DNA from 2 places in the Halalkalibacter flavus genome. Region 2 is predicted to be linked to the other one. Evidence: a T-box and tRNA genes for the amino acid it is inferred to sense, from the RefSeq annotation. Region 2 holds a T-box; the other holds one or more tRNA genes.

Region 1 (7,023 bases), on a different contig from region 2:
CAGCAATCATATTTAACAGTGTTGATTTCCCACAACCGCTATGACCCAAAATACAAACAAACTCTTGTGGCTTAATTTCAAAATCAACTCCATGTAAAACTTGCTTCTCTTCATATTTTGAGCGATATGTCTTTGAAACGTTTGAAATTTTCAAGCTCAACGGATTCACCCCTTAATGTTGATTGTCGATAGATCCTCTCTCTTTCACTAGTCATTTGGAAATTTTTCTTATTCTATATGTTCATATCATAAATTCAGAAAATTATTCAGTCATTGTTCAAAATAAACAAAAAAACCATTTCCGTTATTTAAAAAGTCCAACGTCATTACGAATGCTTAATAAAAGTGAACGGTTACAAATTGAGACGGTAAGGAAACTGCCTTTTACACCTTGCTCTGAATGCCGTCAGAAAATATAACATTGAATCTCAAGTTAATTAAAATAAGGATAATTTTGTTGGCTTTTCCTACTTGTAGCTCAACCTATATTCGTTATATTTGCTACAATTTCTTATGCTTATTTCCTAATGTATATGAAGAGGTGATTTTCGTAGATACTATTTTAGAAGCTAGTAATTTTTATCGGAAAGGATCTTACACAATGACAAATAAAGAAAACAACGACTTACGAATAAAAAGTATTGATATTAGCGAGGGAGAGAATCGTTCACCAAATAGAGCGATGCTAAGAGCTGTCGGTTTTACCGATGATGACTTTAAGAAGCCGATGATTGGTATAGCAAGCACTTGGAGTGAAGTGACACCTTGTAACATACATATCGATCAACTTGCACGAAAAGCAAAAGATGGAGCAACAGATGGAGACGGTGCACCGTTAATATTTAATACAATCACTGTTTCAGATGGAATTTCCATGGGACATGAGGGGATGCGCTACTCATTGCCAAGCCGCGAAGTCATAGCTGATTCAATTGAAACCGTAGTTGGAGCTGAACGACTAGACGGGGTTGTCGCCATCGGTGGCTGTGATAAAAATATGCCTGGCTGTATGATTGCCATTGGCCGATTAAACCTTCCTTCTGTATTTGTATACGGAGGAACGATTGCACCCGGAAAATCAAAGGAAGGCAAAGACATTGATATCGTTTCTGTGTTCGAAGCGGTTGGTCAGTATCGTGCGGGTACGATTAACCAAGAAGATTTAAAGGATATTGAATGTCATGCATGTCCTGGTGCCGGATCTTGTGGTGGAATGTACACAGCAAATACAATGGCTTCAGCTATTGAAGCAATGGGAATGAGTCTTCCTGGAAGTGCGTCAAATCCTGCAGAAACTTCTGAGAAATTAACGGATTGCTATGATGCTGGTAAGGCCGTTGTCGAACTTTTACGTAAAGGCATATATCCAAAAGATATCATGACGAAAGAAGCGTTTGAAAATGCGATTACCGTTGTTATGGCATTAGGTGGTTCCACCAATGCATTTCTTCACTTGCTAGCAATTGCTCATTCTGTCGATGTGGACTTATCACTTGATGACTTTGAACGTATTCGTAAAAAAGTGCCGCATATAGCGGACCTCAAACCAAGCGGACGTTATGTCATGCATGATCTACATTCAGTCGGGGGCGTATCAGCCGTAATGAAGCTACTTCTTGATGCTGGGTTGTTACACGGGGACTGTCTGACGGTAACAGGAAAAACACTTGCGGAAAACCTCGCAAAACAAAATCCATTAAAAGAAGGACAAGTTATCATTCGCCCGTTCGAAAACCCAATTCGCGAATCAGGTCCTCTTTTTGTATTAAAGGGGAATTTAGCACCTGAGGGCGGTATAGCTAAAATGTCGGGATTAAAAATTAAAAAGATTACAGGACCAGCGAAAGTATTCGACTCAGAGCCCGAAGCAACAAAAGCAGTTTTAGAAGATGAGATAAAAGCAGGCGACATTGTTGTTATCCGTTACGCTGGACCAAAGGGCGGCCCTGGTATGTCTGAAATGCTTTCAATCACAGCTATTATAGTTGGGAAAGGATTAGGAGAAAAGGTCGGACTGTTAACAGATGGGCGTTTTTCTGGAGGAACACACGGATTAGTAGTTGGCCACGTATCTCCTGAGGCACAAGTAGGTGGTCCTATTGCCTTAATTAAAACAGGTGACATGATTACGATTGATAGTGAAACTCAAGAACTTTCCGTTGATGTATCTGAAGAAGAAATGCGAAAGAGAGCAGCTGAATGGACAGAGCCACCTCTCAGGTACTCAAGAGGGGTTCTAAATAAATACGCTAGACTTGTATCATCAGCAGCAAAAGGCGCTGTCACGGATTAAAGCAGTAAAGAGGGGTCTGACCCCTACCCCCTCCGGGTAATGTCAGCCCCCTTCATACTTATACCATTTTGTCCGGTCTCACGATCTGATCAAATTGCTCTTCTGTCAGTATTCCCGACTTTAAAGAAGCTTCTCTTAGTGTCAAGCCTTCTTGATGAGCCAACTTTGCAATCGAAGCAGCTTTTTCATAACCAATATGTGGATTTAGCGCCGTTACTAACATTAGAGATTGCTCTACTTTTTGCTTGATTACATCTACATTTGCTTCAATCCCAACAGCACATTTATCATGAAATGAATTCATTGCATCTGTGAGTAATTGAATGGATTGGAGAAAGTTATATATAATAACCGGTTTAAATACATTAAGCTCGAAATTTCCCTGGCTTGCAGCAAAACCAATGGAAGCATCGTTCCCCATTACCTGACAAACGACCATCGTTAGGGCTTCACTTTGGGTCGGGTTTACCTTCCCTGGCATAATTGAACTCCCTGGTTCATTAGCAGGAATTGTGATCTCCCCAATACCCGATCGTGGTCCACTCGCCAGCCACCTAACATCATTGGCGATTTTCATAAGATCTGCTGCTAACGCCTTTAACGCACCGTGTATGTACACAAGTTCATCATGACTTGTGAGAGCGTGAAATTTATTTTTTGCAGTTATGAATGTTCGACCTATTATCTTGCTTATTTCCGTAGCAACTGATTCTCCAAATTGTGGATGAGCATTTATTCCAGTCCCGACAGCAGTCCCGCCTATCGCTAACTCTCTCAGCGTCTCCATGCTGTCTTTAACCATCTTTTCGTCTTTTTCTAACATTCGATGCCAACCACTAATTTCTTGCCCTAACGTTAATGGGGTTGCATCTTGAAGATGAGTTCTTCCTATTTTCACAAGATCTTTAAACTGATCTGTTTTTTTCCGAAGCGTGTTCTTTAGTTTCGAAATGGCTGGTAGCAACTCATCTTCAAGTTTAATAAAACTAGCAATATGCATCGCAGTTGGAAACGTATCATTTGAACTTTGTGACATGTTCACATCATCATTTGGGTGAACCCGTTCCTTAATATCCTGTTCTTCTAACAGTTCGTTCGCACGATTTGCAATGACTTCATTAACATTCATATTCGATTGTGTACCACTTCCAGTTTGCCACACCTTAAGTGGAAAATGTTCGTCAAGGTCCCCGTTTATTATTTCATCTGCAGCCTGAATAATCGCTTCCGCTTTTCTTTCGTTTAATGTGTTCAATTTTTGATTCACCAACGCTGCACTCTTTTTTAAAATAGCAAAAGCTTGAATGACTTCAATAGGCATCTGTTCGATCCCAATGGCAAAGTTTTCACAACTTCTCTGCGTTTGTGCGCCCCACTTTTTACTTGCTAACACTTGAATCTCACCAATCGTGTCTTTCTCCATTCGATAGTCCATTTTGTATCCCCCTCGCTTTCTTCTAACTTTCTATCTTCATCGATATTCAATTTATCACCCGGCTATGTTGTCGTTTTAGTTTTTATAATGTCAAAAAAAGGTTGAACAAACGTTTGATTAAAATATTGCATTTACTAGTTTCTTAGAACGAAACAACATTAAAAACTAGTACACCTATTAAAAAACAAATACACAACGCTGCACTGACGACTGCTTTTCCTCCGTCACTCATTGTTCTCCCTCCAAATCATGTTTATCGCTTGTACAAACATTATGACCAGCAACTTGATTTGATATACTTGGAACATATGAGATTGAGAGGTTTATATTTAAATTAAAATACGTACCATTTCGTCAGTTATTTTAACGAATTGGTACGTATAATAAAATAATAAAATGATAAAATGATCGTTCTTCATTCAGAATTCCATAAAGATTTCAAAAGCACAACTAACTTATCCGCTTCACTTTTGGCACGCTCGGCAAACTATTGCGGCAATCCTCTAAAATAGTGATATCTTCTTCAGTGACGTCACGCATTCGGCTAACCTTCTGTCTTACCGTATTGGCCCTTATCAGTTTATCGACATTCTCCCCGGTTATAACAAACGTTACCTTTGTCGCAATGTAGACTAAATCTTTGTAAGCTTGATACTTCAATTTAAGGGCACTAATATCGAATGTATTGATTATTTCGCGAAGATGGTGTTCAATTTCATAGCATAGTTGGTACGCATATAATTGACGTTCTGATACTTGAAACATGACGGACACCTCCTGGGATTGTTACATATATAATTCGACCATCGCCGTCCGTCTTCCTCTATACACATCATAGGAAAATGACTTTAAGTCGTTTCTGCCTAGAATTAAAAAAATCAACGCACAAGTCACTGACTTAGAAACGTTGATTAAACGGGTATGTCCACCCTTTTTTAATATGTATGGTGGAGCATAACGGGATCGAACCGATGACCTCTTCGCTGCCAGCGAAGCGCTCTCCCAGCTGAGCTAATGCCCCATATAGAATACTCTTTTATTATAAGATTTTCTATACGTAATGACAAGCTCATATTTTGTTAAAAAATTAAATCTAATATCCACCAAAATACACCAGCTACCACAGCAATAACCAAAGAGCTTACTAAACTTTCTAATGTTAATTTTCTATGCTTGACCACATCAAAAATGAGCCAGCCACAAAAGATTGAAAATGCAAATACGATCGTAGACATAACGGCCTCTCCTACATATAAAATATCAAAACAATCATAGCAGAGTCACGGTTGCTACGGCAAGCCAATGGCTATACTGTATAGTATGAATTGGTAAATAGGAGAGAAACTTTATGCAACAATGGTTATTCATTCGAACACTTTTAGGACACGTTCCACTTGTCGTAAAGCTTCTTTTCGCCGTAATTGGCTCAGGCGTTCTTGCAGGTGCACTTGTTCATTTGCTAGAACCAGAGAGGTTTTCTACATGGTTTGAGGGAATCTGGTGGGCGTTTGTAACCGTCTCAACAGTAGGATACGGAGATTTTGTACCGGAATCGACAATTACTAGAATTGTAGCTATTGTTTTAATTTTTGTCGGAGTTGGGTTTATGACGTTGCTTGTTACTTCTTTTGCCGGTGCAGCTGTCTCCATTAATCAATCAGCAAAAGAAGGTGTCATCTCATTTATTGGTAAAGACCACATTGTTGTCATTGGATGGAATGAAAGAAGCCGACAATCAATTGAAAACATCCAACTAGCTCTACCATATATAAAGATTGTTTTAATAGATGAAACGTTAGATGAGCTCCCAAAAGAGCTTAAAAATGTCCATTTTGTAAAAGGAAACAGTAGTGAAGACGCTATCTTAAAACAAGCAAATATTTCTCTAGCCCGCTCTGTGCTTATTACAGCAAAGCATCAAGGTAGTGAATTTACTGCTGATGCAAGATCGATTCTAACTACACTTGCCGTTAAGGGACAAAACTCTGATGTTTATACTACCGTTGAAATTCTGACAAAGGAACAACTCGCAAATGCAAAGAGAGCTGGAGCGGATAAGTGCGTGGAGTCAACAACACTAACTGGATCCGTACTTACATCAAATCTCCTACATCAACAAACCAGCGATGTTATAAATCAATTTCTTGAATACAATGAGAAAAATTTAGTAGAATTTAGATTAGTTACAGAGAAGCTTGTTGGAAAATCTTTTATTGATACACTGCCTCTCTTTTATAAAGAAGAGATGTTAATCATTGGACTAAAAAGAAGCGGGCAAATATTATTTCACCCGCACTCCTCTTTGCTTCTTGAGCCAAATGATGAGTTAATCGTTCTTAAATCTAATAAAGCAACGTAAGTTCCAATTCTTCCACAAGACTTTTTGCAGTCGGCATATATTTTTGGTCAACAGTTGAATCCTTATCGACCGGCTCTTGAAATTGATTTATCGCACTGTTATACGCCATTCGAAACAAACCATTAAAGACATCGGGATTATCATCTAATCCTTCCTGATACTTATGGTTAAGTAAGAATGGCGTTCCTAATTGAACCGTCACTCCTCGTTGGTCCAATTCTCCATCCACTGCTCGAAAAGGAAGACGTAAAAACGTATAGCCATCCTCTTCGTCAATCTTATAATCAAAGTATCCATGGTCATATTCCCAGCCGCCACCAATATCATATCCTAATGGCTTTAATTTATCTTCTAATTCTTTTAGCTTCATTTCTTTACCTTCAACGGTCGATTGAAGAGCAATCATTACCCTCATCCTTTCACAAACGTTCTAAAATTCACCTACAGATAGTGTCACCACGGACGACATTTTTATGAGAGAGATAAAGAAAAGGCTGCTCTTGCCTTTTCTTTATCTCTCTCGCACTGAGCGTAGCCGCCGTTTTGTTTTTAGCCTTTTGAGTGCTTTTTTCAAAAGGCGTACGGCGCACGGAGCCAATGCCGATTCTTGTAAAAGGCCGGGCTTGCTTTTTGGTTTTACCTTTTAAACAAACGATTATTTAAACGAACATAAAAAAGTTGCTGAGCTAAGACCTCAGCAACTTTTTCACTTTATTTTAAGCGAGCTTCAAGCTCTGCTTTTTCTTTTTCAAAACCAGGTTTACCTAATAGAGCAAACATATTCTTCTTGTATGCTTCTACACCCTCTTGGTCAAATGGATTTACACCAAGTAAGTATCCACTAATGCCCACTGCTTTTTCAAAGAAGTATACAAGGTATCCAAAGTAGTACTCATTAAGTTCAGGAACGTTGACGATTAAGTTAGGTACGCCTCC
Region 2 (7,023 bases):
TGGACACGTATTGGATTTGGTTTATGAGAATGGAGCAGTTTCAGGGTTTCTTGTCGATCCAAAAGGCTGGTTCACAAAACACTTATTCTTACCAGTAGAGAAGATATCTAATATTGGTACGGATGGTGTAATGGTAAAAGACTACCGTACCTTGCAACCTCTTTCTAAAAAGGAAAAGCAAGCTTTCCTTTTAAAACACGGAAAGCACCGTCTTCACGGTACAGCATTATTAACCGCAGAAGGAGAGAAGTTAGGGCTGCTTGAGGACGTATATTTCTTGGAAGAAGTGGGCACGATTGTAGGGTATGAAGTTACGGAAGGATTGGTAGCTGATCTAGTAGAAGGGCGAAGAGTTGTGAAAAGTGATTCTAAGCTAACCATTGCTGGAGGGCGAGCCATTCTAAACGAATAGAAACGACTGTAAAAGGCAATTTCTCTTTTTTTAGTACCTGTTAAAACTTGCATTGGCTTTGCGCGATGATGGGGCCTGCTATGATAACGACTTATAGGTAGGTTTAATCAATAACATTGGTAACGCTTATAGTAAGGGGCTACTGAAAAAAGAAAAAACGGAGGGCGCTGAAAAAAGGAAAACCTTTTTCAGTGGCCTCTAGAATAGAAGGGAGTCTTTTGACCATGCATTGTCCAAATTGTAAGAGCAAAGATATCGGAAAGATCGGTACAAACCAATATTATTGCTGGAACTGTTTTGTAGAGATGAGTTTATTAAAAGGAAGATTATCGATGCACCAAGTGGAAGAAGATGGTTCATTAAGCTCGTTGGATGATTTGTTCGAAGACGAAGATCTTCAAATCGGAATGTAGCCTAACAAACATGAAAACGAGAACGTCGAAATAGAAGAAAAAGGAGGGGTGTACGAACCTAATCAACTTTAGGTAAAGTTAGCTCTCTTTTTTTATGCGTGCAGGTTGTATGGATATAAAATGCTTGCACAAGATAAAGGTTGGGGGTGTATACGATGGAAAACGAGAAGAAGTGGATGTATCGCCTTATTTTCACGTTACTTACACTACTAATCATCTATATGTTCGTTCAGCTAGCACCATTGTTATCTCCGATTGGGGCAATGTTTAGAGCGCTCGCGTTACCGGTTGGGATTGCTGTGCTTCTTACTTATTTACTTCACCCTTTAGTAGAACGGATGCATGATTCTGGATTATCACGACCGTTTGCTGTCTTAATTATTTTCTTTTTAATTGTGTTTATATTAGGATTTCTTTTAACGATAGGGCTTCCGTCATTTATTAAACAGATTCAACATGCTTTTGAAACAATACCAGCACAAATTCGTGAGATAGAGAGAGAAACAGAGAGACTCCAAAGCTACATTAGGACTCTTCCTGCACCGTTACAAGCCCAAACACAGGAGTGGAGAGTACAGCTTGTTCAAATGGGAGAAAGTGCGTTTGATCAGATTGAGAGTGCAGTACTTTTCCTTATAAAATCAATGTTTTCTTTTATCGTTATCCCTTTCCTTGTTTTTTTCTTCTTAAAGGATCACGACTTAATTCGAAGGATATCTTGGTATATAACACCTAGAAAATGGAGAGAGGCACTAAAGAAATATATTAAAGACGTTGACCACACGTTTGGAAGTTACATCCGTGGACAGTTGTTAGTGTCATTATCTGTATTTGTTATTTCTACATTTGGTTTATGGTTGCTCGGGGTTCCTTATCCAATTTTACTAGGTTTGTTCATGGGAGCGATGGACTTAATTCCTTACTTTGGACCATTTATTGGGGCGGTCCCAGCTGTTATTATTGCATTTTTGCAATCTTGGCAATTGGGGATTACAACAATAATCTTAATCTTTGTGATTCAGCAAATTGAAGGAAATATCCTTTCACCAGTCATTGTAGGAAAGACATTACATCTGCACCCTGCATTAATCATTCTTGCTCTCTTAGTTGGGGTCGAAGTAGGTGGCTTTCTAGGAATGTTAGTTGCCGTACCTATTTTAGCGATTGGAAAAGTTACTTTGTTGCATATACGTTTTCATTTTATGAAAGATTGACATTTGAATGTTGGATTTCTATAATAGAAGGGCATCATATAGAGGTTTTAATAACGATGACAACATTTCTCTTGTTTGAACCCTTTTTTTACATTAATAAAACGTTGAAGGAACGAGTATGAAGCAGACCACTCTATAGAGAGGTGTACCTTGGCTGAAAGTACACTGTGTGAAGGGCTTCAGAAGGCTACTCCTGAGTGCAGATAATCTCTGACGTTAAGCCGCGTTAAGGTGTTTAAGTGATAGACAATGGTTATGTCTATAATTAGGGTGGTACCGCGTGATAAACTCTCGTCCCTTTTTGGGATTGGGGTTTTTTTATTTGTTTAAAAAACCATTTACATAATAAGGAGAGACCAAAATGAAAAAACTAACATCTGCTCAAGTTAGACAAATGTATTTAGACTTTTTCAAAGAAAAAGGGCATGACATTGAACCAAGTGCTTCTTTAGTACCACATGAAGATCCTTCCTTGCTTTGGATTAATAGTGGTGTAGCTACATTAAAGAAATATTTTGATGGACGAGTTATTCCTGAAAATCCACGAATTACGAATGCGCAAAAGTCAATCCGTACAAATGACATTGAAAATGTAGGGAAGACAGCGCGTCATCACACGTTTTTTGAAATGCTTGGTAATTTTTCGATTGGTGATTATTTTAAGGAAGAAGCAATTGAGTGGGCGTGGGAGTTTTTAACGAGTGAAAAATGGGTTGGCTTTGATCCAGAGAAATTATCTGTAACGGTTCATCCTGAAGATAATGAAGCTTATGATTATTGGAAAGAAAAAATTTGTATTCCAGAAGAACGTATCATTCGACTAGAGGGGAACTTCTGGGATATTGGCGAAGGACCAAGTGGACCGAATACGGAAATATTCTACGATCGTGGACCAAGTTATGGAAATGATGAAACAGATCCTGAACTTTATCCTGGTGGAGAAAATGAACGTTATTTAGAAGTATGGAACCTTGTGTTCTCTCAATTTAACCACAACCCAGATGGAAGCTATACACCACTTCCAAAGAAGAATATTGATACGGGTATGGGCCTTGAGCGAATGGTTTCCGTTATTCAAGATACACCTACAAACTTTGAGACAGATTTATTTCTGCCGATTATACAAGCGACAGAAGAAATTTCTGGGCTGAAATATGGGAAAGATAAAGAAACGGATGTCGCATTTAAAGTAATAGCTGATCATGTGCGTACGGTAACATTTGCTGTAGCGGATGGGGCACTCCCATCAAATGAAGGTCGTGGCTATGTTCTTAGAAGGTTATTGCGCCGTGCGGTTCGTTATGCAAAACTAATTTCGATCCACAGACCATTTATGTATGAACTTGTACCGGTTGTTGGAGAAATTATGGTAGATTTCTACCCAGAAGTTAAAGAGAAAACAGAGTTTGTTCAAAAAGTAATGAAAAATGAAGAGGAACGCTTCCATGAAACGTTAAATGAAGGGTTGTCAATCCTTGAAAAGGTTCTTAATGATGCTGCTCAGTCAGGAAAGAAAGTCATTGATGGAGCAGATGTATTCCGCTTATATGATACGTACGGTTTTCCGGTTGATTTAACAGAAGAATACGTTCAAGAAAAAGGATTAGATATTGATCGTGAAGGCTTTGAGCGTGAAATGGAAGGTCAACGTGAACGTGCTCGTTCAGCGCGTCAAGAATCCGGTTCTATGCAAGTTCAAGATGAAGTGCTTGGACAAATTACGACTGAAAGTACATTTGTTGGATATGACCAATTGAAATCTGAGTCGAAAGTGGAAGTGATTGTTTTTGAAAAAGAATTAACGGACATCGTCTCAGCTGGAAATACAGCACAAATCATTTTAAATGAAACGCCTTTTTATGCGGAAAGTGGAGGACAAGTAGCAGATACAGGAACAATCCGTGGTGAAAATCTTTTTGCAGAGGTCAAGGCTGTAACAAAAGCACCAAATGGTCAACACCTTCATACCGTTCAAATAATAGAGGGAGTGCTTGAAAAAGGAACAAATGTTACAAGTATTGTTGAAGAAACAGAGAGAATTTCCATTGTTAAAAACCATACGGCTACTCATTTATTACACCAAGCTTTAAAAGACGTTCTTGGTGCACATGTTAACCAGGCCGGGTCGTTAGTTTCTGAAGACCGCTTGCGCTTTGATTTCTCTCACTTTGGTCAAGTAACACCTGAAGAAATGACAAGAGTAGAAGAAATTGTAAATGAGCAAATATGGAATGCACTTACTGTAGACATTTCTCTTAAGAAATTAGACGAAGCCAAAGAAATGGGTGCCATGGCTTTATTCGGTGAAAAATATGGAGAAACGGTTCGTGTTGTAAAAGTAGGAGATTATAGCTTAGAGCTTTGCGGAGGCTGTCACGTTCGCAACACAGCTGAAATTGGTTTGTTTAAGTTAGTTTCGGAATCAGGTATTGGTGCAGGGGTACGCCGTATTGAGGCAGTTACCGGTAAGGGTGCCTATGAGCATATGAATGGACAAATTCAATTGTTAAAGGATGTTGCAGCGAACTTAAAAGTGAAACGAGTTCAAGATGTTCCTGCTAGGGTAGAAGCAACACAACAACAAATTCGTGATTTACAACGAGAAAATGAATCATTAACAGCAAAATTGGGTAATATGGAAGCTGGGAATCTCGTTAATGAAGCGGTCGAAATAAACGGGGTTACAGTATTAACAAAGAAAGTCGATGCAGCAGATATGGATGGGTTACGTGGGATTGTTGACACATTAAAACAAGATTTGTCGTCTGGAATCATTGTCTTAGGCGCGGTATCTGGTGATAAAGTTAACATTGTAGCTGGTGTTACAAAGGATCTGCTAGATAAAGGATTCCACGCTGGGAAATTAGTAAAAGAAGTGGCGACCCGCTGTGGCGGAGGCGGTGGTGGCCGTCCAGATATGGCGCAAGCAGGTGGAAAAAATCCGGCGCAGCTAGAGGCAGCTCTAGCATTTGTAGAAGAATATGTAAATACAATTTCCTAATTGTACTTTAATGGTGTACAATGGAAATAGACAAGCTGTCGGACAAGATCTATGAAGAATTTTGTCTGACAGCAATGAATGAAAGAGGTGTTTGTGATGAGCTCTATGGACAAAACGATGCAATTTAATTTTCATGATGACACGGTTGATGTTGATGTCCAAGAGGTGCTCCTTTCTGTATATGAGTCACTAGAGGAGAAAGGCTATAACCCCATTAACCAAATTGTTGGCTATTTACTTTCAGGAGATCCTGCGTATATTCCGCGTCACAAGGACGCGCGGACACTCATTCGTAAGCTAGAACGTGATGAACTAATTGAAGAGTTAGTAAAATCCTATTTATCACAGCACCGTAAGGAGAATGGATGAGAGCACTCGGATTAGATGTTGGAACTAAAACGATAGGAGTCGCTTTAAGTGATGAACTCGGGTGGACTGCACAAGGGTTAACGACTCTTAGACGTGAAGAAGATGAAGAAGACAAGGACTTTGAAGCCATTGCCAACCTTGTTAAAGAACATGGCGTCGACACAATTGTAATAGGATTGCCCAAAAATATGAACGGATCGATTGGTCCTAGTGGTGAACGAAGTCAATTGTTTGCTGATACATTAAGTAATCATGTTTCGTGCACGATAAAGATGTGGGATGAGCGTTTAACGACTGTTGCTGCAGAAAGAATGCTCATCTCTGCAGATGTGAGTCGTAAAAAAAGAAAGCAAGTCATTGATAAAATGGCTGCGGTCATGATTTTACAAGGGTATCTTGACCATAAAGGTTAGAACCTAACTAATTACAAGAGGTGCAAACATAATGACAGAACAAGAAAAAGAACGAATTGTAATCCCTGATGAGAATGGGGACGAGCATCTTTTTGATGAGTTATTCAGGTTTCATGTTGATGCAACAGAGAAGTCATATATTTTAGTGACGCCTGTTGGTGCGGATGAAGACGATGAAGAAGAAGTGGAAGTTTTTGCTTTCCGCTATGAAGATCGTGAAGGCGAAGAAGACGATATTGCTTTATTCCCAGTGGAAACAGATGAAGAGTGGGAAATGGTTGAAGAGATGTTAAATACGTTTCAGCCTGAAGATGAGGAGTAACAAAAGATATTTTTTTCGAGAAAAAGCAGTACCCAAGACCAGGGTACTGCTTTTTCTCTTTAACTTTCGTCGAAATGTAGTATAATAAGACGGTGGAAGGAGGAGAATGATGTCTAATTCCAACGAAAAACCACGAAATGAATTGTATGAAGAGCGAGTTTCTCAGGCACGAGTTGTGAGGAAAATCGTCTTTTTTAGTTTAATTGGTTTATTTTTGATAGGTATCATTACATTAATTATTTCTTATTTTTACGTGACCAATGTGCTGGGTCCTGTTGATTCAGATAACCCAGAGGAAATTCAAGTTACTATTCCCATTGGATCAACTGCGAACCAGATTGGAACCATATTAGAGGAAGAGGGACTTGTTAGAAGTGGAACAATGTTTCGATATTATGTTCGGTATAAAAACGAATCAGGGTTTCAAGCTGGAGACTATGCTCTTTCAACTGCGATGACAATGGATGATATTATTGCGGAATTGAAAGAAGGAAGGGTACTACAAGAACCTGAGTTGGTTTTCACAGTACCTGAAGGGAGATGGCTTGAAGATGTTGCTGAGATTATCGCCCGTGAAACGGATCATAGCGAAGAAGAAGTAATGGAAGTTTTAACCGATCAAGAGTATATAGAAGAGCTAATTGATCAATACTCAATGTTAACAGAAGACATTTTAAAAGAGGACATTCGTTATGCATTAGAAGGCTATTTGTTCCCTGCACGTTATGACTTTATGGAAGAGAACCCTTCTATCCAATCAATAGTAGAAGCCATGCTTAGTGGGACACAGAGTGTGCTAGAAGAATTTTCTACTGAGCTTGAACAAAGTGAATACAGTGCTCATGAAATTTTAACGCTTGCATCGATTATTGAACGGGA

The links. A T-box is a leader RNA that pairs with one kind of tRNA and senses whether it is charged. The one in region 2 lies ahead of alaS (alanine--tRNA ligase), so its partner is inferred to be a tRNA-Ala.
Region 1: it encodes a tRNA-Ala, which carries the amino acid that the T-box ahead of alaS (alanine--tRNA ligase) is inferred to sense. The anticodon was not compared.

Annotation. Positions count from the first base shown of each region.
Region 1 covers NZ_JAWRVK010000049.1:8,234-15,256, forward strand. The annotation lists gene SAY88_RS21545 (ABC transporter ATP-binding protein) at 1-160, opposite strand, end outside; gene ilvD (dihydroxy-acid dehydratase) at 602-2,293, shown strand; gene fumC (class II fumarate hydratase) at 2,352-3,728, opposite strand; gene SAY88_RS21560 (hypothetical protein) at 4,179-4,493, opposite strand; tRNA gene SAY88_RS21565 (tRNA-Ala) at 4,674-4,749, opposite strand; gene SAY88_RS21570 (hypothetical protein) at 4,808-4,963, opposite strand; gene SAY88_RS21575 (potassium channel family protein) at 5,077-6,087, shown strand; gene SAY88_RS21580 (YugN-like family protein) at 6,071-6,493, opposite strand; gene SAY88_RS21585 (glucose-6-phosphate isomerase) at 6,799-7,023, opposite strand, start outside.
Region 2 covers NZ_JAWRVK010000030.1:39,823-46,845, reverse strand. The annotation lists gene SAY88_RS17620 (PRC-barrel domain-containing protein) at 1-412, shown strand, start outside; gene SAY88_RS17615 (hypothetical protein) at 637-825, shown strand; gene SAY88_RS17610 (AI-2E family transporter) at 981-2,039, shown strand; T-box leader at 2,135-2,341, shown strand; gene alaS (alanine--tRNA ligase) at 2,401-5,040, shown strand; gene SAY88_RS17600 (IreB family regulatory phosphoprotein) at 5,137-5,409, shown strand; gene ruvX (Holliday junction resolvase RuvX) at 5,406-5,822, shown strand; gene SAY88_RS17590 (DUF1292 domain-containing protein) at 5,854-6,144, shown strand; gene mltG (endolytic transglycosylase MltG) at 6,254-7,023, shown strand, end outside.